Regions from separate parts of the Labrys sp. (in: a-proteobacteria) genome, predicted to be linked through region 2. Evidence: predicted binding sites of a transcription regulator. Region 2 holds the regulator's gene; each other region holds the start of a gene.
The links. The regulator PhoB, encoded in region 2, activates phosphate uptake and scavenging genes when phosphate is short. The targets are predictions, from matches to a motif close to TGTCATNNANCTGTCAT.
Positions count from the first base shown of each region.

Region 1: QM672_RS07415 (esterase-like activity of phytase family protein) is a predicted target of PhoB. The motif match lies at 2,844-2,860, and genes of this name have one in related genera.
Region 3: QM672_RS22945 (DUF47 family protein) is a predicted target of PhoB. The motif match lies at 6,405-6,421, and genes of this name have one in related genera.

Region 1 covers NZ_JASGFM010000005.1:165,737-173,331, forward strand. Annotated here, with positions in the region: gene thiL (thiamine-phosphate kinase) at 1-976, shown strand, start outside; gene QM672_RS07415 (esterase-like activity of phytase family protein) at 1,145-2,692, opposite strand; gene QM672_RS07420 (sodium-translocating pyrophosphatase) at 3,102-5,252, shown strand; gene QM672_RS07425 (LysR family transcriptional regulator) at 5,335-6,243, shown strand; gene QM672_RS07430 (NIPSNAP family protein) at 6,444-6,770, shown strand; gene QM672_RS07435 (FdhF/YdeP family oxidoreductase) at 6,972-7,595, shown strand, end outside.
Region 2 covers NZ_JASGFM010000055.1:22,273-29,867, forward strand. Annotated here, with positions in the region: gene QM672_RS29855 (RNA polymerase sigma factor) at 1-966, shown strand, start outside; gene phoB (phosphate regulon transcriptional regulator PhoB) at 1,115-1,816, opposite strand; gene phoU (phosphate signaling complex protein PhoU) at 1,830-2,549, opposite strand; gene pstB (phosphate ABC transporter ATP-binding protein PstB) at 2,585-3,412, opposite strand; gene pstA (phosphate ABC transporter permease PstA) at 3,409-4,251, opposite strand; gene pstC (phosphate ABC transporter permease subunit PstC) at 4,263-5,267, opposite strand; gene pstS (phosphate ABC transporter substrate-binding protein PstS) at 5,341-6,387, opposite strand; gene QM672_RS29890 (ATP-binding protein) at 6,754-7,595, opposite strand, start outside.
Region 3 covers NZ_JASGFM010000030.1:22,385-29,979, forward strand. Annotated here, with positions in the region: gene QM672_RS22915 (SRPBCC family protein) at 1-76, shown strand, start outside; partial or broken gene QM672_RS22920 (hypothetical protein) at 220-690, shown strand; gene QM672_RS22925 (DUF4956 domain-containing protein) at 1,090-1,665, shown strand; gene QM672_RS22930 (polyphosphate polymerase domain-containing protein) at 1,745-2,695, shown strand; gene QM672_RS22935 (sigma-54-dependent transcriptional regulator) at 2,870-4,213, shown strand; gene QM672_RS22940 (ATP-binding protein) at 4,287-6,203, shown strand; gene QM672_RS22945 (DUF47 family protein) at 6,444-7,088, shown strand; gene QM672_RS22950 (inorganic phosphate transporter) at 7,088-7,595, shown strand, end outside.

The sequences.
Region 1 (7,595 bases), on a different contig from region 2:
CACCGAAGACCAGTTGATCAGCCGCTTCTTCGCCCCGCTCGCGGCCCATCCCGGTGCGCGCGGGCTGACGGACGACGCTGCGACGCTGAGTGTGCCGCCTGGCGAGCATCTGGTGGTCACCACCGATGCGCTTGTCGCCGACATTCATTTCCTCGCCGACGATGATCCCGATCTCATCGCGCGCAAGGCCTTGCGCGTGAACCTGTCCGACCTTGCCGCCAAGGGCGCGCGGCCGCATGCCTATACGCTCTGCCTTGCCCTGCCGCCGGGTTGGCGTGAGGACTGGCTGCAGCGCTTCGCCGAGGGCCTGGCGGTCGACGGCAAGGAATTCGCCTTTGCTCTGCTGGGCGGCGATACGGTCAAGACCACGGGGCCGTTGACGATCGCCGTCAACGCCTTCGGCCTGGTGCCCTCCGATCGCATTCCGCGCCGCGACGGCGCGCAGCCTCGCGACATCCTCTATGTCAGTGGATCCATCGGCGACGGAGCTCTGGGTCTGCTGGCACGTCGCGGCGCGGCTGCCTTGGTCGGGCTTGCAGAGGTGGAGCGCGATCACCTGGCCAGGCGCTACCTCCTGCCACAGCCGCGCACGGCGCTGGCGCCGGCGGTGCTCGCCCACGCCTCGGCCTCGATGGATATTTCCGATGGCCTCGTCGGCGATCTCGCCAAGCTGCTGAGGGCTTCCGGTGCGTCGGCCGATGTCGAACGCGATGCCGTGCCGCTTTCGCCAGCCGCGCAGGCAGCCTGCAAGCTTGACGCGACGTTGCTGGAAACGGCCCTAACGGGAGGGGACGACTACGAGATCCTCTGCGCCGTGCCTTCCGGGCAACGCGCCGCTTTCGAAGCGGCAGCGCGGAAGTCCGGGGTACCAGTCAGCCCGATCGGCGTGGTGACATCGGGTCATCATGTTCCGAGATGGTTCGACAGTGAGGGCAACGACGTCCGGTTCGCCCGAGGCAGTTTCAGTCATTTTTGAGGGGCTGTCCCTCTCCCGATTCGGGAGAGGGAGCCGCAGGCGTTGTGTTCCGCCTTGTTGTCGTGCGCTTCGCCCGACCGTTATCAACCGCGACGCCGATGCTCCCCTCTCCCAGGTTGGGAGAGGGGGCGGGGGTGAGGGCAACTACCCCCACTCTCATCGATGCCCTTATTTCCCTGCCAAAGCCTTGGCAAGGTCTTCCGGCAGGGTCAGGCGATAGGCCAGCACCAGCGTGTCGTTGGTGAGGCCGGCGTCGTAGCTCTGACCCTTCATCACGCCCTTCCTGGTGAGGAAGTCGTTGTCGTTGCCGACGAACAGGAAGGCATCGTTCGGGGCAGCCGAGTCGAGGGCGGGCACCAGCGTCATGGCTTCCCATTTTTCCGACAGGGTGAGATCGTTGGACTTGGCATTGTCGATGTTGAGGCCGAACTTGCCGAGCTGGGTGGCGTTCAACAGGTTGACCAGCACCAGGGAGCGGGCAGGGGTAATGGTGGGGTCGAGGACATTGCGGTCGTCCTTGGCGGGCGCGATCGGCTTGGTGCCGGTTTCATAGTCCGTGCCGGCCAGATTGGTGGCGCCGCTGGTGTCGACCACCAGGATGGCCTTGAACATCTCCGGATTCTTGCAGTCGCAGCCATGGCCGGCGCCGTCGCGGGCGAGCAGAAGGAAGCGGTGGTCGTCGAGCGCCACCATCTCGCTTTGTGCGGCCGTGCTGTCGATCTTGCCGTCGCCTTTCTTGGAATAGACCGGCAGTTCGATCGCGTAGACGGCCTTGGGGGTCTTGGGCAGCGGGTCCGAGGCGACGTCATAGACGTAGATCCGCGTGGTGGCGCGGTTCGCCTGGTTCTTGCCGGCCGAGCTGTCCTGCAGCGCGCCGCTTTGCAGCACGGCGTAGAGGGTCTTGCCATCCGGCGTCAGCGAGATCGCTTCCAGGCCCTGATTGTTGCGCCGGCCGGTGTCGGGCGCTTCCATCGAGGTGAAGTTGATCTTGCCCTTCTTGGTGGGAACCAGGGCCGGGCCGGGCGGGATGAGGCCCTTCAGCTTGCCGTCCGGTCCGAACAGATAGACGGCGGCGGCATATTCATCGCCGACATAGAAGCTGCCATCGGAACGATAGGCGATCGACTCGGCGTCGAAGGAGAGGGAGCCGGCGCCAAGCGCTCCGGCCGGCGGTACAGGCAGGGTATAGCCGTTCATTTCGACGGTGTTGTCGGCGGGATCGGCCCCCGTCGTCGGCTTGCCGTCGAGGCCGGTGAGGAAGACGCCCTTGCCGTCGAGCGGCTTCAGTTCGATCTGCGACTGCGAGGTGACGGCGGCGGGCAGGGCAGGGCCGGAATAGGGCGTGAAGGCGAAGTCGAAGGCGAGGACGCGGCCCTGGTAGTCAAAGAACAGGCCCTTGTCGGGATTGTTGTAGCCGCGGTCCGGCAGGGAGCGGAGCTGGCCCTTATAGCCGGTGGCGGTCTTGCTCCAGCTCTTGGGATCGATCGCCATGGAGGAGAAGGAGCCGAGCGTGTCGCCCTTTTCGTCCTTGAGGTCGGCACTCAGCCGGCCGACGCCGACCAGGCCATGATTGACGAAGCTGCCGCCGGCGAAATCGATCTTCTCTTCGCCCGGGGCGGAAGAAACGAAGGGCTCGTTGATGGCAAGGGGCTCGGCCATTGCCAGCGTCGGCAGAACCGGGAGGGTGGTGAGAAGGATGGTGCGAAGAAGGCGCATGGAAATCTCGCTCGGTGGCCAGAACACAGACGCGCCTCAGCGAAAACGCGTCTTTGCTCCCGGTCATTGTTGTTTCGACGTGTCTTCGCAATTTTCAGCAATATGGCCGAATTGCGAAACGCTTCAGCGTGGACTTCCTTGGCAAGAGCCGATGACAGAGGCGTGACAGTTTTCCGGCGGGTGACGCACCAAGAGGATCTTCGAAAGAACTTGCCGCGAACGCACGGCGTCGGTTGCGCTGCCCGTATGATTTTGGCAGCATCGCGGCAATCCGGACAATCAGACGGCTCCGGTGGGAGGATTCGCCGCACCTGCAATATCCTGACCTTCGATACGAAGGGCAGGGGTCGTTCGTTCGTGCGATTTGTTCAGTGGCTTGTGCGAGTAAAGAACAAGGAACATTTAGTCCATGCTTTCTCTGTGGGTCATTATTGCGTGCGGGGCGCTTTCCCTCGTTTACGGAATCTGGGCATTCCAGTCGGTGATGGCGCAGCCCGCCGGCAACGCCCGGATGCAGGAAATCGCCGGTTTCGTGCGTGAAGGCGCACAGGCTTACCTCAGGCGCCAATACGTCACCATTTCCGGCGTCGGCATCATCATCTTCGCGCTGGTCGCTTATTTCCTCTCGATCCCGAGCGCCATCGGCTTTCTGATCGGCGCAGTGCTTTCGGGTCTTGCCGGCTTCATCGGCATGAACATGTCGGTGAGAGCCAATGTCCGCACGGCACAGGCTGCGATGAACTCGCTGGGGCAGGGGCTCGAAGTCGCCTTCAAGGCCGGTGCTGTCACCGGCATGCTGGTGGCCGGTCTCGCTTTGCTTGGCGTCGCCGTCTACTACTATGTGCTGACCGGCCCGATGCAGCTCTCCTTCGCCGATCCCAAGCAGGCGCGCGAGATCATCGATTCGCTGGTGGCTCTGGGCTTCGGCGCCTCGCTGATCTCGATCTTCGCCCGTCTGGGCGGCGGCATCTTCACCAAGGGCGCCGACGTCGGCGGTGATCTCGTCGGCAAGGTCGAGGCCGGCATTCCCGAGGACGACCCACGCAACCCTGCCACCATCGCCGACAATGTCGGCGACAATGTCGGTGACTGCGCCGGCATGGCCGCCGACCTGTTCGAGACCTATGCGGTCACCGTGGTCGCCACCATGGTGCTCGCGGCGATCCTGTTCGCCGGAACGCCGGTGCTCTCCAACGTGCTGCTCTATCCGCTCGGTATCGGCGCGGCGTGCATCGTCACCTCGATCGTCGGCACCTTCTTCGTCAAGCTCGGCGCCAACCAGTCGATCATGGGCGCGCTCTACAAGGGCTTCATCGCTTCGGCCGTGCTTTCGGTGGCGGGCCTGGCGGTCGCCACGCATTTTCTGATCGGCTGGGGCTCGATCGGCACCATTGGCGGCCATGACGTCACCGGCACCTCCCTGTTCGCCTGCGGCATCGTCGGCCTGGTGGTGACCGGCCTGATCGTCTGGATCACCGAGTACTATACGGGCATCGGCTACCGGCCGGTGCGCGAGATCTCGCAGGCTTCCGTCACCGGTCACGGCACCAACGTCATCCAGGGCCTCGCGGTCTCGCTGGAAGCGACGGCACTGCCCACCATCGTGATCGTCGCCGGTATCGTCGCCACCTACACGCTTGCCGGCCTGTTCGGCACGGCGATCGCCGTGACGACCATGCTGGGCCTCGCCGGCATGGTGGTGGCGCTCGACGCCTTCGGCCCGGTCACCGACAATGCCGGTGGCATTGCCGAAATGGCCGGCCTGCCCAAGGAAGTCCGCAAGTCGACGGATGCGCTCGACGCCGTCGGCAACACCACCAAGGCCGTCACCAAGGGTTATGCCATCGGCTCGGCCGGCCTCGGGGCGCTGGTGCTGTTCGCGGCCTATACCTCGGACCTTGCCTATTTCTCCTCGAATTCGGCCCAGTATCCCTACTTCGCCGGGGTGCAGCCGAACTTCTCGCTGGCCAATCCCTTCGTGGTCGTCGGTCTGCTGCTCGGCGGCCTCATTCCCTATCTCTTCGGCGGCATCGCCATGACCGCCGTGGGCAAGGCCGCTTCGGCCATCGTCGAGGAGGTCCGGCGCCAGTTCCGCGAGAAGCCCGGCATCATGCAGGGCACCGACAAGCCGGATTACGGCAAGGCGGTGGACCTGCTGACCCGCGCTGCCATCAAGGAGATGCTGATCCCCTCGCTGCTGCCGGTGTTGTCGCCGATCGTGATCTATTTCCTGGTGCTGTGGATCACCGGCTCGAAGTCGGATGCCTTCGCCGCCGTCGGCGCCATGCTGCTCGGCGTGATCGTCACGGGCCTGTTCGTCGCCATCTCGATGACGGCGGGCGGCGGCGCCTGGGACAATGCCAAGAAGTCGTTCGAGGACGGTTTCATCGACGCCAACGGCACCAAGCACCTCAAGGGCTCCGAAGCCCATAAGGCCTCGGTGACCGGTGACACGGTCGGCGATCCCTACAAGGATACGGCAGGCCCCGCCGTCAACCCGGCGATCAAGATCACCAACATTGTCGCGCTGCTGCTGCTGGCCATCCTGGCCCATCACTGAGCTTTCGCGATAGTCTATGGCGGGTGAGGGAGGGCAATGCCCTCCCTCATTCGTTTTGAAGCGGCAGCCATGGTTCTGACCGATGATCGAGACGCGCCTCCTGCACCAGTTCGTCGTCCTCGCCGAGGAACTGCATTTCCATCGCGCGGCCGAGCGCCTGCATATGGCCCAGCCGCCGCTCAGCCAGGCCGTGCGCAAGCTCGAGGAGAAGGTCGGCGCCCGCCTGTTCACACGCAGCAATCGTCATGTCGCCTTGACCGATGCCGGGGCCGCGTTTCTGGAGACGGCGAAAGCCTGCCTGGCAACCCTGGAGCAGGGAGCCCTGCGCGCACGCCGGATCGAGGCGGGACTGGCGGGTCGGCTTGCCATCACCTTTGTCGGCACGGCCCGCCGCGATCTGGTTCCACTGGCACTGCGAACCTTCCGCTCCCGTTTCCCGGAGGTGGAACTGGTTCTGCGCGAGGCGACCACGGCCAAGCAGATCGAGGCCCTGCGAGGCAAACAGGCCGATATCGGCTTCATGCGCTGGCCGGGCGTACCGGCAGCCGATATTCGCTTCGAGCGGATCGAGCGTGAGCCGGTCCTGGCGGCCTTACCCGACGATCATCCCCTCGCAGCCGGTACAGCGATAAGGCTCGAGCAACTGGCCAGGGAGGATTTCATCATGACTCCTCGCGACGAGGGAGTGAGCTTCCATGACCAGTTGATCGCCCTATGCCGCCATGCAGGCTTCGAGCCGCGCATCACCCAGGAGGCCTGCGAGATGCAGACCGTCGTCGGCCTGGTGGCAGGCGGCCTCGGAGTGGCGCTGGTACCGGCCTCGGCCACCCAGGAGAACCGCAAGGGCGTGGCCTTTTGTCCGATCGTCACCACCGCACCGGATGAATTGAGCCACATGGACATGGTTCTCGGCTGGCGCGCCGATATCGCCTCGCCGATCCGCGACAGCTTCATCGAAATCGTCAGCCGGTTGAGTACGCTTGATATGTGATAACTATCAATCGATTATCTATAATATATTTTACAATGATCGTTGGGTGATCAAAATCGCTTCCGAGCTGAGCGGGAGCGGTTGCCATGAACCTTCAGACCACGGACCGACGCGATGTCCTGAAATGTGCAGCGGCTGCCATGACGGCGGCCTTTGCTCGGCATACCGGCTCCAGCCATGCCCGAAGGAGCAGGAAATCAATGATCTATCAATTGCGCATCTATGAAATATTCGAGCACAACAAGGCAGCTTTCCATGCTCGCTTTCGTGACCATGCCGTCCGTATCATGAAGACCTATGGCTTTGATTTCGCTTCGCTATGGGAGACGACCACGCCGGAGAGGACGGAATTCGTCTATCTGCTGCGCTGGCCGGATGCCGAGACCATGAAAGCAAGCTGGGATCGCTTCATGGCCGATCAGGAATGGCAACGCATCAAGGACGAAACCGTGGCCCGTGACGGCAAGATGGTCGGCGTGATCGAAGATCGCGCCATGCAGGCTGTCGACTACGCGCCCTTGATCTGAGAGGCGGCAATTTCCCCTGACGCAGGCTCTCTGCCTACCTTTCCGACCGCGTCTTTCATGTCGGTTGACAGGATGGGGAGAACGCGCAAGCTGGATTGGGGTTGAGCCGAAACAACCCGGTATGCTCCTCGATATGCGAGGGCGGCCGGGTTGGCCGCGACCCGCGACGATCCAACGAGACTCAGAGGAGCGGAGGGATATATGGCCCGCAAGCGCGACGTTCCCGGGATCAGAGCCTATGACAGCCCCGCCGGCGGCTGGGGTGCCCTCAAGGCGACGGCAGCGGCCGTGCGCACGCAGATGGAAGTGCTCGAGGCGCCGCTGACCTTCCTGCGGATGAACCAGCCGGACGGTTTCGACTGTCCGGGCTGTGCCTGGCCGGACAAGGAGCACCGCTCGACCTTCCAGTTTTGCGAGAACGGTGCCAAGGCGGTGACCTGGGAGGCGACGAGCAAACGCGTCACGCCGGAATTCTTCGCCGATCACACCGTGACCGAGCTCCTGGGCTGGAGCGACTATCACCTCGAGAACGAGGGCCGCCTCACCCATCCGATGGCCTATGATTCGGAGACGGATACCTATCAGCCGATCGAATGGGACGATGCCTTCGCGCGGATCGCCGCCGCCTTGCGCAGCCTGCCCGATCCAAACATGGCCGAGTTCTACACCTCTGGCCGGGCCTCTAATGAGGCGGCCTTCCTGTTCCAGCTCTTTGCCCGCGAATATGGCAGCAATAATTTTCCCGATTGCTCCAACATGTGCCACGAGGCGACCAGCGTCGGCCTGCCGCAATCGATCGGCATCGGCAAGGGCACCGTCTCGCTG
Region 2 (7,595 bases):
GAGGCCCTCGCCTCGGAGCAGGGCGAGCGGCATGCCGTGCCCGATGAGCGCCTGCGCCTGATGTTCGCCTGCGCCCATCCCTCCCTCGATGCCACCGTACGTGCTCCCCTGATCCTGCAGGTGATATTGGGGTTCGATGCCGGCGCGATCGCCAGCGCCTTCCTGGTCTCGCCCGTGGCGATGAGCCAGAGACTGGTACGGGCCAAGGCCAAGATCAAGCAAGCCGGCATCCCTTTCCGCATCCCGGAGCCCGACGAGTTGCCCGGCCGTCTCGACGCGGTGCTGGAGGCCGTTTATGCCGTCTATGCCGAAGGCTGGGCCGATCCGGAAGGGGCTCATGCCCGCGAGCGCAATCTGTCGACGGAGGGGATCTGGCTCGGCCGGCTGCTGGCCTCGCTCCTGCCCGGCGAGCCCGAAGTGCTCGGACTGCTGGCCCTGATGCTGCACGCCGAAGCGCGGCGGGCGGCGCGCCGCGGCCAGGATGGCGATTATATTCCGCTGGAGCAGCAGGACACCGCGCTCTGGGATGCGGGGCTGATCGAGGAGGCCGAGGCCTTGCTTGCCCGGGCCGGCCAGGTCCGCCAGATCGGCCGCTATCAGCTGGAAGCCGCGCTGCAATCGGCCCATGCCCATCGACGCATCTGCGCGACGACGGACTGGGCCGCGATCGTCACATTGTATGAAGCCCTGGTTCTACTGACAGCTTCTCCAGTGGCCGCCATCAACCGGGCCGTGGCGCTCGCCCGCCTCATGGGGCCGCAGGCTGGTCTGGCTGCACTTGACGAGGTCGCCGGTGACGGACGCATCGTCGATTACCAGCCCTATTGGGCCGCGCGTGCGGACTTGCTGGTGCGGGCCGCCAGACCGGAGGAGGCCCGCAATGCCTATTTGCGGGCGATCGGCCTGGAGAGCGATCCGGCCATCCGCCGCTATCTGCAGGCACGCCTGGCGGATTTGGCGGCGTGACTGCGCAGCGAGGGAGGAGGGCGGATATCGTCGCCCGCTCTTGCTCTCTACGTCGCGCACCCCCTAACCCTCTCCCCGTAGGAGCGTGGTGAGGGCGCAACGCAGCCTTGGCGAAGCGGAGCGAGCGGGCAATGCCCGCGAAACGCGCTCAGGATTGCTTGGCGAAGGTCTCGTCGAAGGAATAGCCGGCACCGCGCACGGTGCGGATCGGATCGATCTCGCGCGTGCGGTTCATCGCCTTGCGCAGGCGGCCGACATGCACGTCGACCGTGCGCTCGTCGATATAGACGTCGCGGCCCCAGACGCTGTCGAGCAACTGCTCGCGCGCGAAGACGCGTCCCGGTGCCTGCATCAGGAATTCGAGCAGGCGAAATTCGGTCGGGCCGAGGCGGATCTCGCGATTGCCGCGATGGACGCGCTTGGTCTCGCGGTCGAGGGAGATGTCGCCGGCCTTGAGAAGGGAGGCGACGTGATCGGGCTTGGCCCGGCGCAGCAGGGCACGCACGCGCGCCGAGAGCTCGGGCACGGAGAAGGGCTTGACGACATAGTCGTCGGCGCCGGTGGCCAGACCCCGCACGCGCTCGGTTTCCTCGCCGCGCGCCGTGAGCATGATTACCGGCAGGCGCTCGGTTTCCGGCCGCATGCGAATGCGCCGGCACAATTCGATGCCGGACAGGCCCGGCAACATCCAGTCGAGCAGAACCAGGTCCGGCACGCTTTCGCGCAGGCGGATCTCGGCGTCGTCTCCGCGTGCGACGCTATCCACCTCATAGCCTTCGGCTTCGAGATTGTAGCGCAGCAGCAGGGTCAGCGCTTCTTCGTCCTCGACGATCAGAACCTTGGGAGGCATGGCCTATCCCTTGTTATTTAGCCGGCACAGGAAGGTCGACGAGATCGGTGCTGTTGTCCGCCTTGGGCCGCTCTCCGGCCGGCGATTCACCGGTCACGAGATAGTGGACCGTCTCGGCGATGTTGGTGGCGTGGTCACCGATGCGCTCGATGTTCTTGGCGCAGAACAGCAGATGGGTGCAGAAGCCGATATTGCGCGGATCTTCCATCATGTAGGTCAGCAATTCGCGGAACAGCGAGGTATACATCGCATCGATCTCGCCGTCCGAGCGCCAGACCGAGAGGGCTTCCTCGACATTGCGTTGGGCGAAGGCGTCGAGCACCTGCTTGAGCTGCTCGAGTACCAGGTCGGCCATGTGGTCGAAACCGCCGAAGAGCTGGGCCGGCTGGGCGTGACTGTGGATGGCCACCACGCGCTTGGCGACATTCTTGCCGAGGTCGCCGATCCGCTCGAGGTCATTGGCCACCCGCAGGGCCGAGACGATCTCGCGCAGGTCGAGAGCCAGCGGCTGGCGCTTGGCGATGATCAGGATGGCCCTGTCCTCGACCTGGCGCTGCAACTTGTCGATCGCGGCGTCGAGATCGATCACCGCCTTGGCGCGCTGGGTGTCGCGCTTGAGCAGGGCTTCGACGCTGTCGGCTACGCTCTTCTCGGCATAGCCACCCATTTCGGCGATCATGTTGCGCAGCTCGCGCAGTTCCTGGTCGAAGGATGTAACGATATGGTCGGACATGCCGCCTCCAAATGAATTCGACGCTGGCCGAGGGATCAGCCGAAGCGGCCGGTGATGTAATCCTGCGTACGGCTGTCGTTCGGGGTGGTGAACATCTTGTTGGTCTGGCCGACTTCGATGAGGTCGCCCAGATAGAAGAAGGCCGTCACATCCGCGCAGCGCGCCGCTTGCTGCATATTGTGCGTGACGATCACGATGGTGAAGTCTCGCTTCAATTCGTCGATCAATTCCTCGATCTTGGCGGTCGAGATCGGATCGAGCGCGGAGGTCGGCTCGTCCAGCAGGACGACTTCGGGCTTCACCGCGATGGTACGGGCGATGCACAGGCGCTGCTGCTGGCCGCCGGACATGCCTAGGGCTGAAGCGTGCAGGCGGTCCTTGACCTCGTTCCACAAGGCGGCCTTGGTCAGGCACCATTCGACACGCTGGTCCATCTCCGCCTTGGAGATGGATTCATGCAGCCGCACGCCGAAGGCGATGTTGTCGTAGATCGACATCGGGAAGGGCGTGGGCTTCTGGAACACCATGCCGATGCGGGCGCGCAGCACCGCCGGGTCGATCTCCTTGCCGATGACGTTCTGGCCGTCGAGCAGCACGCGGCCCTTGGCGGTCTGCCCCGGATAGAGGTCGTACATGCGGTTGAGCACGCGCAGCAGAGTCGACTTGCCGCAGCCGGAGGGACCGATCATGGCGGTGACCTGCCGGTCGATCATGTCGAGATTGATGGCCTTGAGCGCATGCTTCTCGCCATAATAGAAGTCGAGATTCTCGACCTTGAGCTTCACGGCGGCGGCTGGATCGGCGAGGGGGCGTTCGGCAACCGCGATGGAGGCTTGGGGGGTAGCGGACATGGGAGCACTCATTTCTTGGGAGCGAGCACGAAGCGGGTCAGGATATTGAGCGCCAACACGCCGGCGGTGATGAGGAGGGCGCCGCTCCAGGCCACCGAGACGGCCTTGGGATCGGGGTAGGGCGCGAGCTGGTAGATGGCAGCCGGCAAGCTGGCAAAGGCATTGCCGAGATTGAGCGACCAGTTGGAATTGCCGAAGGCCGTGAGCAGCAGCGGTGCGGTCTCGCCGGCGGCGCGGGCCAGGGCCAGCAGGATGCCGGTAACGATACCGGTGCGAGCCGAGCGCCAGGTCACGAAGGTGATGACCTTCCACATCGGCGATCCCAGGGCAAAGGCGGCTTCACGCAGGCTGATCGGCACCAGCGCCAGCATGTCCTCGGTGGTGCGCACGACCACCGGCAGGATGATGATGGCCAGCGCCACCACACCGGCCCAGCCGGAGAACCCGCCCGTCGCCACCACGATCATCTGGTAGACGAACAGGCCGATCAGGATGGACGGCGCCGAGAGCAGGATGTCGTTGATGAAGCGCACCGCATCGGCGAATTTGCTGCCGCGGCCGGCCTCGGCCAGGAAGGTGCCGGCCATGATGCCGATCGGCGCACCGATCAGGAGGGCGAGCAGTACCATGACGAGAGAGCCGACGATGGCATTGCGCAGGCCGCCATCGGCCATGTCCTTGGTGAAGAGGTCCATGGTCAGCGAGGGCAGACCCTCGCGCAGCAGCGTGAACAGGATCCAGGCCAGCGCCAGCAGGGAGATCGCGGCAAAGCTGATCGAGACGACCTTGTAGGCATAGTCGAGGGCGCGGCGGCGGGCGAGACGGGCGCTGCTTTGGGCGAGATGGGCCATGATGCTCTCCCTTACTTGGCGTTGGTGCGCACGAGCATGCGGGAGATCGCAAGCACGATGAAGGAAATCACGAAGAGCACGAAGCCCAGCTCCAGCAGCGACTGGCTGCGCAGCGAGCCGGCCGGCGCGTCCGGGAATTCGTTGGCGATGGTGGAGGCGATGGTCGCGCCCGAGGAGAACAGCGAGGCCGATATTCGGTTGGCGTTGCCGATCACGAAGGTCACCGCCATCGTCTCGCCCAAAGCGCGGCCGAAGCCGAGCATGACGGCGCCGACCAGCGCCGTGCGGCCATAGGGCACCGAGACGTTGCGGAAGACTTCATAGGTGGTGGCACCGACGCCATAGGCCGATTCCTTCAGCATGGCGGGCACCGATTCGAGGATCTCGACGAACATCGCGGTGATGAAGGGAATGATCATCAGGGCCAGGATGATGCCGGCCGTGAGCATGCCGGCGCCGTTGGTGGGGCCCTTGAACAGATAGCCGAGCACCGGCACGTGCGAGAGGACGGAGATGATCGGCGGGTAGATCGTCTGGGCCAGGATCGGCGCCACGATCAGCGACCCCCACATGCCGAAGATGATCGACGGCACGGCCGCCAGGAGCTGGATGGCGATGCCGATCGGCCGCCGCACGCTCTGGGGCGCGATCTCCGTGAGGAAGAAGGCGATGCCGAAGGACATCGGCAAGGCAATGATCAAAGCGAGAATGCCGGTGAACAGCGTGCCGTAGATCATGACGCCGGCGCCGAATTTCTCGGTGACGGGGTTCCAGGCGGTGGACCAGTAGAAGCTCGGCCCGAAATGGGCCAGCGCCGGCCAGCCGCCATAGAAGAGCAGCACGACGATCGAGCAGAGCAGGATCAGCACGAGGGAGCCGCAGCCATAGAGGGCGGCCTTGAAGATGGGATCCAGGTTGGCGCCCGGAACCGTCTTGGCCCCGGGCGAGGGAGAACCCTGCGCGACCTTTGCGGCCGAGTTGGATGCGTCCAGCGAGGAGTCGGCTACGGCGCTCATGGCGATGTTCCAGCCTGTGATTCGATCAGGGACGACGACCCGGCGCAGAACTGCGCCGGGTCGGGGTTTCAGCTTATTCGTAGACGGCCTTGCCGTCGGCAGCCTTCACTTCGCTCTTCCAGGCGGTGCGAACGGTATCGATCACCTCCTTGGGCAGCGGGATGTAGTGCAGCTTCTCGGCCGTCGCGCCGCCATCCTTGTAGGCCCAGTCGAAGAACTTCATGACTTCGGCCGACTGCTTGGCGTCCTTGGGATCCTTCGGCAGCAGGATGAAAGTGGTGGAAACGATCGGCCAGGAGGTTTCTCCGCCGACGTCGATCATCGAGACGGCGAAGTCCTTGGCACCCTTCCAATCGGCCTTGGCGGCTGCGGCCTGGAACGCAGGAACGGTCGGCTTGACGACCTTGCCGTCCTTGTTCTGCAGCTGCGTGGTGGTCAGGCTGTTGTTGGCGGCATAGACATATTCGACATAGCCGATGGCGCCCTGGGTGTTCTTCACGGCGCCGGCGACGCCGTCATTGCCCTTGGCACCCGAACCGGTCGACCACTGCACCGAGGTGGCGGCGCCGATATTGCTCTTCCAGTCGGGGCTCACGGCCGAAAGATAGGACGTGAAGACATAGGTCGTGCCCGAGCCGTCGGCGCGGTAGACCGGGGCGATGTCGAGATCGGGGAGCTTCACATCCTTGTTGAGCTCGGCGATCTTCGGATCGTTCCACTTGGTGATCTTGCCCTGGTAGATGTCGGCGATGATCGCGCCGGTCAGCGTGAGCTGGTCGGCGGACACACCCTCGATGTTCACGATCGGCACGATGGCGCCGATGACGGTCGGGAACTGCAGCAGCTTGGCAGCGGTCAGCTTGTCGGTGGCCATCGGAGCATCGGAAGCGCCGAAATCGACAGTGCGGTTGGTGATCTGGGTCTGGCCGCCGCCCGAACCGATCGCCTGGTAGTTCAGCGCGGTGCCGGTCTTGGCTTTGAAATCGCTACCCCAGGCATTGTAGACCGGGGCGGGGAAGGTGCCACCGGCGCCGGTGATGTCGGCAGCGAAGGCGGCGGTCGCGGCGATCGTGCTGGACAGGGCTACCGAAGCGGCGAGCGCGAGGAAGGAAAGCTTCACGGTCTATCTCCGTTGTTCTCTGGACAGGCGCTACGATCGTTTACCGGTCGGCAACCCTGTCTACGGCGCGACTCCTAACAAGCCGGCAGCAACGGTTCTATGACAGTTAGGCTATCGTTTTATGACAAATAAAACCGTTATAATTCAATTGGTTGATGGTATTCTGTCAACCGCGTCGCAACGGTGGTGACGCGATTGTTAAAACCCGTCGAAACCCTATGACGATGGCTGCAGCCTCGATCGTCATGCCGGATTCGGGGATACCGGCCTGTCCTTGTTCGCGTGCCCGGCGATTTTCGAGGCCAAATCAAAGATTTGGTGAAAATCGCCGAAGGAGCCGGCAGTTCCTGAAAATGCCTCGCTGTGTCAGTCGATCTGGTCGATCCGGACCGAGAAAACCGTGCTTTCACCCGGTACGCTCTCAATGCCCAGGCGGCCGCGGTGGCGCGCCACGATGTGCTTGACGATGGCGAGCCCGAGGCCCGTGCCGCCCTTCTCGCGGGATTTCGCAGCATCCACCCGGTAGAAGCGTTCGGTGAGGCGCGGTACATGCTCCGCCTCGATGCCCGGGCCGTAATCGCGCACCGTCACCACCGCCTCGCGGCCCTTGCCCTGCGGCTTGGGTTGCGAATCGAGGGTAACCTCGACCTTGCCGCCGGACGCGCCATATTTGATGGCATTTTCCACCAGATTCTCGAAGACACGGATCAACTCGTCCCGCTCGCCCCGCACTTCCAGCATCGGGACGCGCTTGTCGACGCTGAGCGTGACGCTGCGGTCCTGGGCGAGGGGCCCGAGCGTATCGGCGACATGGCCGACCACCGCACCGAGCTCGACCGGCTTGTCGGGCTGGACATGGGCATTGAGCTCGATGCGCGAGAGCGACAGGAGATCGTCGATCAGCCGGGACATGCGATTGGCCTGGGACCGCATGATGTCGAGAAATTTTTCGCGTGCAGCCGCGTCGTTGCGGGCCGGTCCCTGCAGGGTTTCGACGAAGCCGAGCAGGGAGGCGAGTGGCGTGCGCAGTTCGTGGCTGGCATTGGCGACGAAATCGACCCGCATCTGTTCGACACGGTGGCGCTGGGTGACGTCGCGCAGCACGATCACCACGAAGGCCGTGCGGCCGTTCTCGCCGGCAATGGTGGAGATCTGCGCCTCGATGACGCGATCGATCGGTACGCGTTCGGAATATTCGATCTGCCGGC
Region 3 (7,595 bases), on a different contig from region 2:
GGTGGAATACGGACTGCAGACGCTGGACGGCCTCGCCGCCTGGCTGGACGGGCGAGCAAAAGCTGAGGCCGACTAGTCGGGCCGTGGCTTTCAGGGGCTGCGTCGAAGGCGTCGAATGGCTGAGACGGGGAACGGGCCGAGGACATCGCCCGCCGCGGCACGCTGCTCCAGAGCCTGAATGTCCGTCCGGTGCTCGATGCCAAGGGCTCCGAAACCGGCATGTTCGAGGTACCGGCCGGTGGCCGCCGCTATCAGGCGCTTGCATTGCTCGTGAAGCAAAAGCGTCTGGCCAAGACCACGCCTGTACCCTGCGTCGTGCGCGAGCCCTCGATTTCGATCCTCGCCGAGGACGACAGCCCGGCTGAGAACACCCAGCGCGTGGCGCTCCATCCCCTCGACCAATTCCGCGCTTTCCTTGAGCTGCACACCAAGGGCCTGAGCGAGGAGGCCATCGCCGCCGCCTTCTTCGCCACGGCCCAGGTGGTGAAGCAGCGCCTGCGGCTTGCGGCGGTACGCCGATACGCTCGAGCTTGGGAGCAAGAGCGCGACGCGATCATGGCGCAGGCGTTCATTCCGCTGTGTTTTGCAGAGGGCGATGCCCACCAGTTCGACTGGGGCCGCGAGGCCGTCCTGATCAACAACGCCACGGTGACGGTGAAGGTAGCAAATGTGAGGCTGTGCCACAGCCGGGCCAGGACGGGGATTTTTGGCGTTTTATGATGTCGGAGGTCGGCGATGCCGGTGGCAAACGATTTAGCGGCCTCCTTGCGTATAATACACATTCGTCACCGAAAGCAGGGTTCAAGCTTTGGGCTGTCTGAAAGGCGGCGCCGACCCGTTCCGGTATTCGCCCGCCTGCCGTCCTTATGCTCGCAGTACAGTATTTGGAAAATGATGAGTCCAGATTCTGGATTCTGCTCTCTCCAAGATGAGAGCCTCACGGCCGGTCGCCATGAGCAGTGTGCCGGAAACTAAAGCAACTCATTGTTATATCTTATATATTCATAGTTTTTTCGAGAGTTTCCCGTTGTTGGCACACATCTTGCGGAGGCATTCGCAAGGTCCCTCATGCTGTTGCGGAGAACACAATTGGCGCTGCCTATCCCACCACTCGAACTGCTGATGCGGTTCGGCATCGACATCATTGCCGTGCTTTTGCTGATCTTCGGCATGTACTACCGCCGTCGCTACGATAAGGAATTCGCAACGACGGCGGTGATGTTCAACGTTGCGACATTTTCGGTCCTCATCATCCTGTCTTCGGTCGAGTTCGGTGTCGCTGCCGGTTTTGGCCTCTTTGCAATCCTGGCCTTGTTCCGGCTGCGGTCGGAGCAGTTCGACAAGGTCGAAATCAGCTATTTCTTTGCCTCCATCGCCATCGCGCTGGTCTGCTCAGTAACGGGTACGATGCTCGGGCTGGTCGCCACGGTGGTGGTGTTTCTGCTGCTCAGCGCATTCATTCTCGATCATCCCCGCTTCCTGCAAGCCGTCAGTGGCGTGAAGATCGTACTCGACGAGATCGACCATCGCGCCCTTACCGATGAGCCGGCGATGCGCACTGACCTTGGCAAACGCCTGGGAGTTGAGGTGATCTACTATGAAATCAAGGCATTCGACTATGTGAACGAAACCGCCTTGATCAACGTCTTCTTCCGCAACAAGTGACGCCCTGACAGCGGCGCCAGACAGGCAGTGCCCGGTCGTCCCGTGCGCTCGCGACAATGAGAACTGGAGAGGCTATGCCATGTTCACCAGAGAAAGAGGCTTTCCGATGGGAGGCAGCATTGGCCAAGATGCCGCGGCCCAGGCTGATATGCAGCCCTTGTTCAGTTTTCCGGCGCCTCGCACCATTGTTCCTCGCTGGCTGGTTGAACCCTATCGGCCGATTGGGCTCGAGCAACTCGACGCAAAGGCCGATATGCTGGACCGGCGTGACAACAAATATGTGGTGCGTGCCGATATGCTCCACCAGGCGATCGGTGAACTGATCCAGCAATTCGATATTCTGGAGATCGACGGCAAGCGCAATTTCACATACGATACCTGTTATTTCGACGATGCGGAACGCTCCGCCTATTTTGATCACCACAAGGGGCGGCGTATCCGCTGCAAGGTCCGGATGCGCAAATATGTCGATGCAGATCTTTGCTTTGTCGAAGTCAAGCTCAAGCATATGCGCGGGATGACGATCAAGGAGCGGCTTCAGTGTCCGGTGGAAATGTACGGGACGATGGACGATGAGGCACGTCAGTTCGTCGCCTCCAGTTATCGCGACCTTTACCGGCGCGAGTTCACGCGTGAACTGCAACCCACGCTCGCGATGCGTTATCAGCGCGTGACGCTCGTGGCCAAGCGGGGCGGCGAGCGTGTAACGATCGATACCGGAATTGTGTTTGCGGGCACCTCGGGATCACAAACCATCGACGGCGATCTGATCCTGGTGGAAGTCAAGTCGGGCAACGCCAACGGCATTGCCGACAAGATCCTGCGGCGGCTGCACCAGCATCCTACCAACACCTGTTCGAAATATTGCGTGGCGATGGCGGCATTGAATGAAGTCTCCAAGTCCAACAAGTTCTTGGGCGCCTTGCGCAGGCTGGGTGTGGTTCCGACCTCGAGCGGCGCATGGCTGGCGAAGCCGTCGCAGCCTGTCAAGACCGCCTCGCTCGAACATCGGCATCCGGCAACCTGTTGAGAGGAAGGCCGTTGGCTGGTTGAAAAGCAGGGCCACCACGGCCCGGCTGTTATTGGAATGGACATCTACGTATCATGCTGAGCTATATCGAGTGCTGGACAAGAGCGGATAATCCAGACCCGATGCCGATGCAGCCTGCCCGATAGGGCAACGGGAATCTGCGGAGGGCACACCTTGTCAAGCAAGCGCATATTGATCGTCGACGATGAAGATAGCATTCGTTTTGGGGTGCATGCCTTTCTGGAATCGCAGGGATACCGCGTTTTCGAAGCCGACAGCTGCCAGAAGGCGAAGGAGCTGTTTCAGGCGTCCACACCGGACGCCGCGGTTATCGATTACCGGTTACACGATGGCACCGCCCTCGATCTGTTGCGCGCATTCAAGCAGGTCGACCCCGGTGTTCCCCTCATCGTGCTGACGGCCTATGGCACCATTGAACTGGCGGTTGAGGCGGTCAAGGAAGGCGCCGAGCAATTCCTGACCAAGCCTATCGAACTGCCCGTGCTGCACGCCATCCTGAAGCGCTTGTTCGCCAATCAGCGGCTTCAGCGTCAGCAGCGCGCCGTCGCCACCCGTGAAAGCCGCGAACGTGTCGATCCGTTTGCCGGCCAAAGCGCGGCGATCAAAAAACTGGCGGCTCAAGCGATCAAGATACGTGGTACATCGAGCCCAGTCCTCATTCTGGGAGAGACAGGCAGCGGCAAGAGCCAGCTTGCAAAATGGCTGCATCGCAATGGTCCGCGCGCCGAAGAGCCGTTCGTCGACCTCAACTGCGCGGGATTGTCCCATGACTTTCTCGAAGCCGAGTTATTCGGGCACGAAAAGGGCGCCTTCACCGGCGCCGTAGTCGCCAAGTGCGGGTTGCTGGAAGTCGCCGATGGCGGAACCGTGTTCCTCGACGAGATCGGCGACATGGATATGCGCGTGCAATCCAAATTGCTGAAGGCGCTGGAAGAAAAGCGTTTTCGCCGCCTGGGCGCAGTTCGCGAGCGCGAGATCGACATTGCACTCATTGCAGCCACCCACAAGGATCTGGCCGAGGAAGTCGGGAAAGGCACTTTTCGCAGCGATCTCTATTTTCGGATCAGCGCGATTCCGCTTCTGGTTCCTGCCCTGCGCGATCGGATAGAGGATATTCCCGTGCTTGCCAGCACGTTGCTAGCCCAAATTCCGGCCAGCCGTGGTCGCCAGCTGGACCTTTCCGACGAGGCGATGGGAACTCTCTGCAGCTATGCGTGGCCTGGGAACATACGCGAACTGCGAAATGTGCTCGAGCGTGCGACATTGCTGTGCGAACACGACCGCATCATGCCGCATGACCTGCGCTTCAACCTCATGCTCGGTGGGACCTTGGCCTGCCCCGATACCAACCTCACGCTCGAAGAGGTCGAACGGCAACATATCGAACGCGTCCTGGCGGAAGAGGAGGGCAGGGTGGCGCAGGCGGCGCTACGCCTTGCCGTCCCACGCAGCACGCTGTACCTGAAAATCAAGAGCTACGGCATCAAGACGTCGTAAAAGGCCTGTTACCGGCCGCCATTCCGCAGCTTGGACCTGGGTATTGGCGTCCTTCTGCGGTCGCAGGGGCGATATGTTCAAGGTCAAGATTTATGCCAGCATCACCATCATCGTTACGCTCGGCTTGCTGGTGCTGCTGCACGTCTACCGCAATCTGGACAGTGTCGCCGGCTATTTGGCGACGCTCGACAGCGTCAGCGTGCCGTTCAGTATCGCCGCGCTGGAGATGGAGAAGAATGCCGAGGAATATACGAACGGGGTGTTGCGCTATGTCCGGGACCCCCAGCCCAAAGTCAAAGCCGAGATAGCACGGGACGAAGAGGACTTTACCGGACGCCATGCCATCTACATGCAACTCGCTACGAGCGATCGGGCACGCGGATTGGGGCGCGAGGTCCGTGCACAGCAAAAAAGGCTCGTCGCTGCCGGCGTAGAACTGATGGACGAGCGCGACCGGCTCGACGCGATATTCGGGGACACGACGGCCCTGCTGGAGGAAATCGACACTCTGATCGACGCCCAACACGAAGGGGCGGCACCGGATGGCCGGCCCGACAGGAACGACAGGTTGCTAGCCCTCACCAACATCGAGGCCGAAACCGCTGAAATTGGTTTCTGGCTGACCATGTTCAAGTACCGGACGGCCGATCCGGAACGCCAGTATCTGGTTAAGAAGGTTGGCGAGCAGCACAATGCCCTGGCCCGGTATCGCGAATTGATCTCGGTGGACCGGGACCGGCAACTCCACGAAGGATTGCGCGGGCGGCATCTAAAGGTATTCGCCAACACCAGGGCGCTGATCGCCGGCGAGACCCGGATCAGCGCGGATGCGCGACGGTTCGCCCAACTCGCCGAACAAATAGACGACATTTTTGACGATCAGATCCAGCCGATGCTGACAAGCAATCTGTCGGAGCCCCAGGACAAGGCGGACACCGCCATCGAACATGTGAAGGCGACGCTCCGATACCTCATTCCTGCCTATTTCCTGGTGGCGCTGGCCGTTGGAATATGGCTCGCCCTCGCGACCAATCGACCCCTGAAGAGGCTTGCCGACGGCACCAAAGCGATCAGGGCGGGCGATCTCGATCATCGTATCGACATCCGTGGCCGCGACGAATTCGGCAGGCTTGCCGAACAATTCAATCTCATGACCGAACGGTTGCAGGAGACCACGGTTTCGCGGGATCTGCTGGAGGCGAATGAGCGAGAGTTGCAGCAGAGCGTGGGAGACCTGCGCCAGGAGATTGCCGACCGTAAGCAAGCCGAACGGGAACGGGAAGCGTTGCAGGCGAAACTGCGGCGCAGCGAAACTCTGGCGACTATGGGGCAGTTGGTGGCCGGCGTCGCGCATGAGGTGCGCAATCCCCTGTTCGGGATTTCCTCCACCCTTGATGCGATCGAAGCGAATGCAAAACTCGGCCAGATCAATCCGCGCTTCAGCGGCGTGCTGCGTCGCGAGGTGAACCGGCTGAACAAACTAATGTCCGCCTTGCTCGAATATGGCCGCACATCACCGGATGATCGCGCGGTTGAATCGGTGGCCAAGGGACTCGTGGAGGCCCTCCGCTCCTGCCGGGCGGCTGCCGAGGCCGTGGGTGTCACTCTCGTCAATCGGGTATCGGAAGACGCCCTGGTGATGATGAACTACGACCGCCTGGTGCAGGTGCACGTCAATCTGATCGAAAATGCGCTGCAGCATGCGCCTAGGGGATCGGAGGTGATCGTCACCACGCGGGCGACGGTGGATGAAGGGGGAAGCCGATGGATCGAGTATTGCGTCGCCGATTCAGGCCCCGGGCTTGCGGCTGAGGATTTGCCGCATCTGTTCGATCCATTCTTTACGCGACGACGCGGAGGTACTGGGCTCGGACTCGCCATCGTTCGGCGGATCGTTGACGAGCATCACGGGGTCGTCGAGCCCGGCGACAATCCAAAGGGCGGCACTGTCATGATCGTACGCCTGCCGGCGGCAGTGTCGAAAGATTGAGATGCCGCCGCCTATCGCCGGCCACGGCCGTTCGCCAGCGGTGGCCGGTTTCGCTGCCCAAGGTCTCGGGAGCGATGCCGCCCGAGACGCGGCTGTCGCGTTCGCCCGGCGTCGAGGACATTGATCGCCGAATGGTCCATTGCAGATCCTGAATGCTGTTCTCTTTTTCGACCGGACCTTTACGCGCAACGGTTTTCATCTATGACCGCTATGTGACAATTCTACAGCCGGATTCGATGCATGCTCAGCTGGTTCAAGAAGCTCCTGCCGCGTGAGGACAAGTTCTTTCACCTGTTCGAGCGCCATTCGAAGACGGTCGTCGGCGCAGCAGAGGCGATGAAGGCGATGCTGGCGGGCGAGGGCGATATCGAAAAGCACTGCAGCCGCATCGTGGAGCTCGAAGACGAGGCAGACGAGATCACCCGCGAGGTGCTGCTTGCAACCCGCCGCAGCTTCATAACGCCGTTCGATCGCGGCGACATCAAAGATCTGATCCAGTCCATGGATGATGCGATCGATATGCTCAACAAGACGGTGAAGACCATTCGGCGCTTCGAACAGCACGTATTCGAGCCTGGCATGCGGGAAATGGGTGTGCTGATCGCCGAGGCTGCGCATCTGGTCGCCGAAGCGATACCGCTGCTCACGCAGATCGGGCCGAATTCGGCAAGGCTCAGCGCCCTCGCCGAAGAGGTCACGCGGGTCGAGGACAAATCGGACGAGCTTTACGAAGAGGGGCTGAAGAACCTTTTCCGCATCAACGGCACCAGCAATGCCATGGCCTATCTCATCGGCAGCGAAATCTATGGCGAACTGGAGAAGGTCGTCGACCGCTTCGAAGACGTCGCCAACGAGATCAGCGGCATCGTCATCGAGAACGTCTGATGGAAACAGCTCTCGCCTTGCCGCTCCTGGTCGGTCTCATCACCGTCGGGCTCATTTTCGATTTTCTCAACGGCCTGCACGATGCGGCCAATTCGATCGCCACCATCGTTTCGACACGCGTGCTCAGGCCGCATTATGCCGTGTTCTGGGCGGCATTCTTCAATTTCATCGCCTTCCTTTTCTTCGGCCTGCACGTGGCCGAGACGCTTGGTACCGGCATCATCGATCCCGGCATCGTGACGCCGGCGGTGATCTTTGCCGCTCTCATGGGCGCGATTGTGTGGAACGTGCTCACTTGGCTGCTCGGCATTCCGTCGAGTTCCTCGCACGCACTCGTTGGTGGGCTTGTGGGGGCAGGTCTCGCCAAGACGGGCGGAAGTGCCGTCGTGCTCTCAGGCCTTGCGAAAACGGTCTCGGCGATCTTCCTGTCGCCGGCGATCGGCTTTTTTCTCGCTTTGGTGCTGATTCTGGCGGTGTCCTGGATCTTCGTTCGGCAAACGCCTTTCG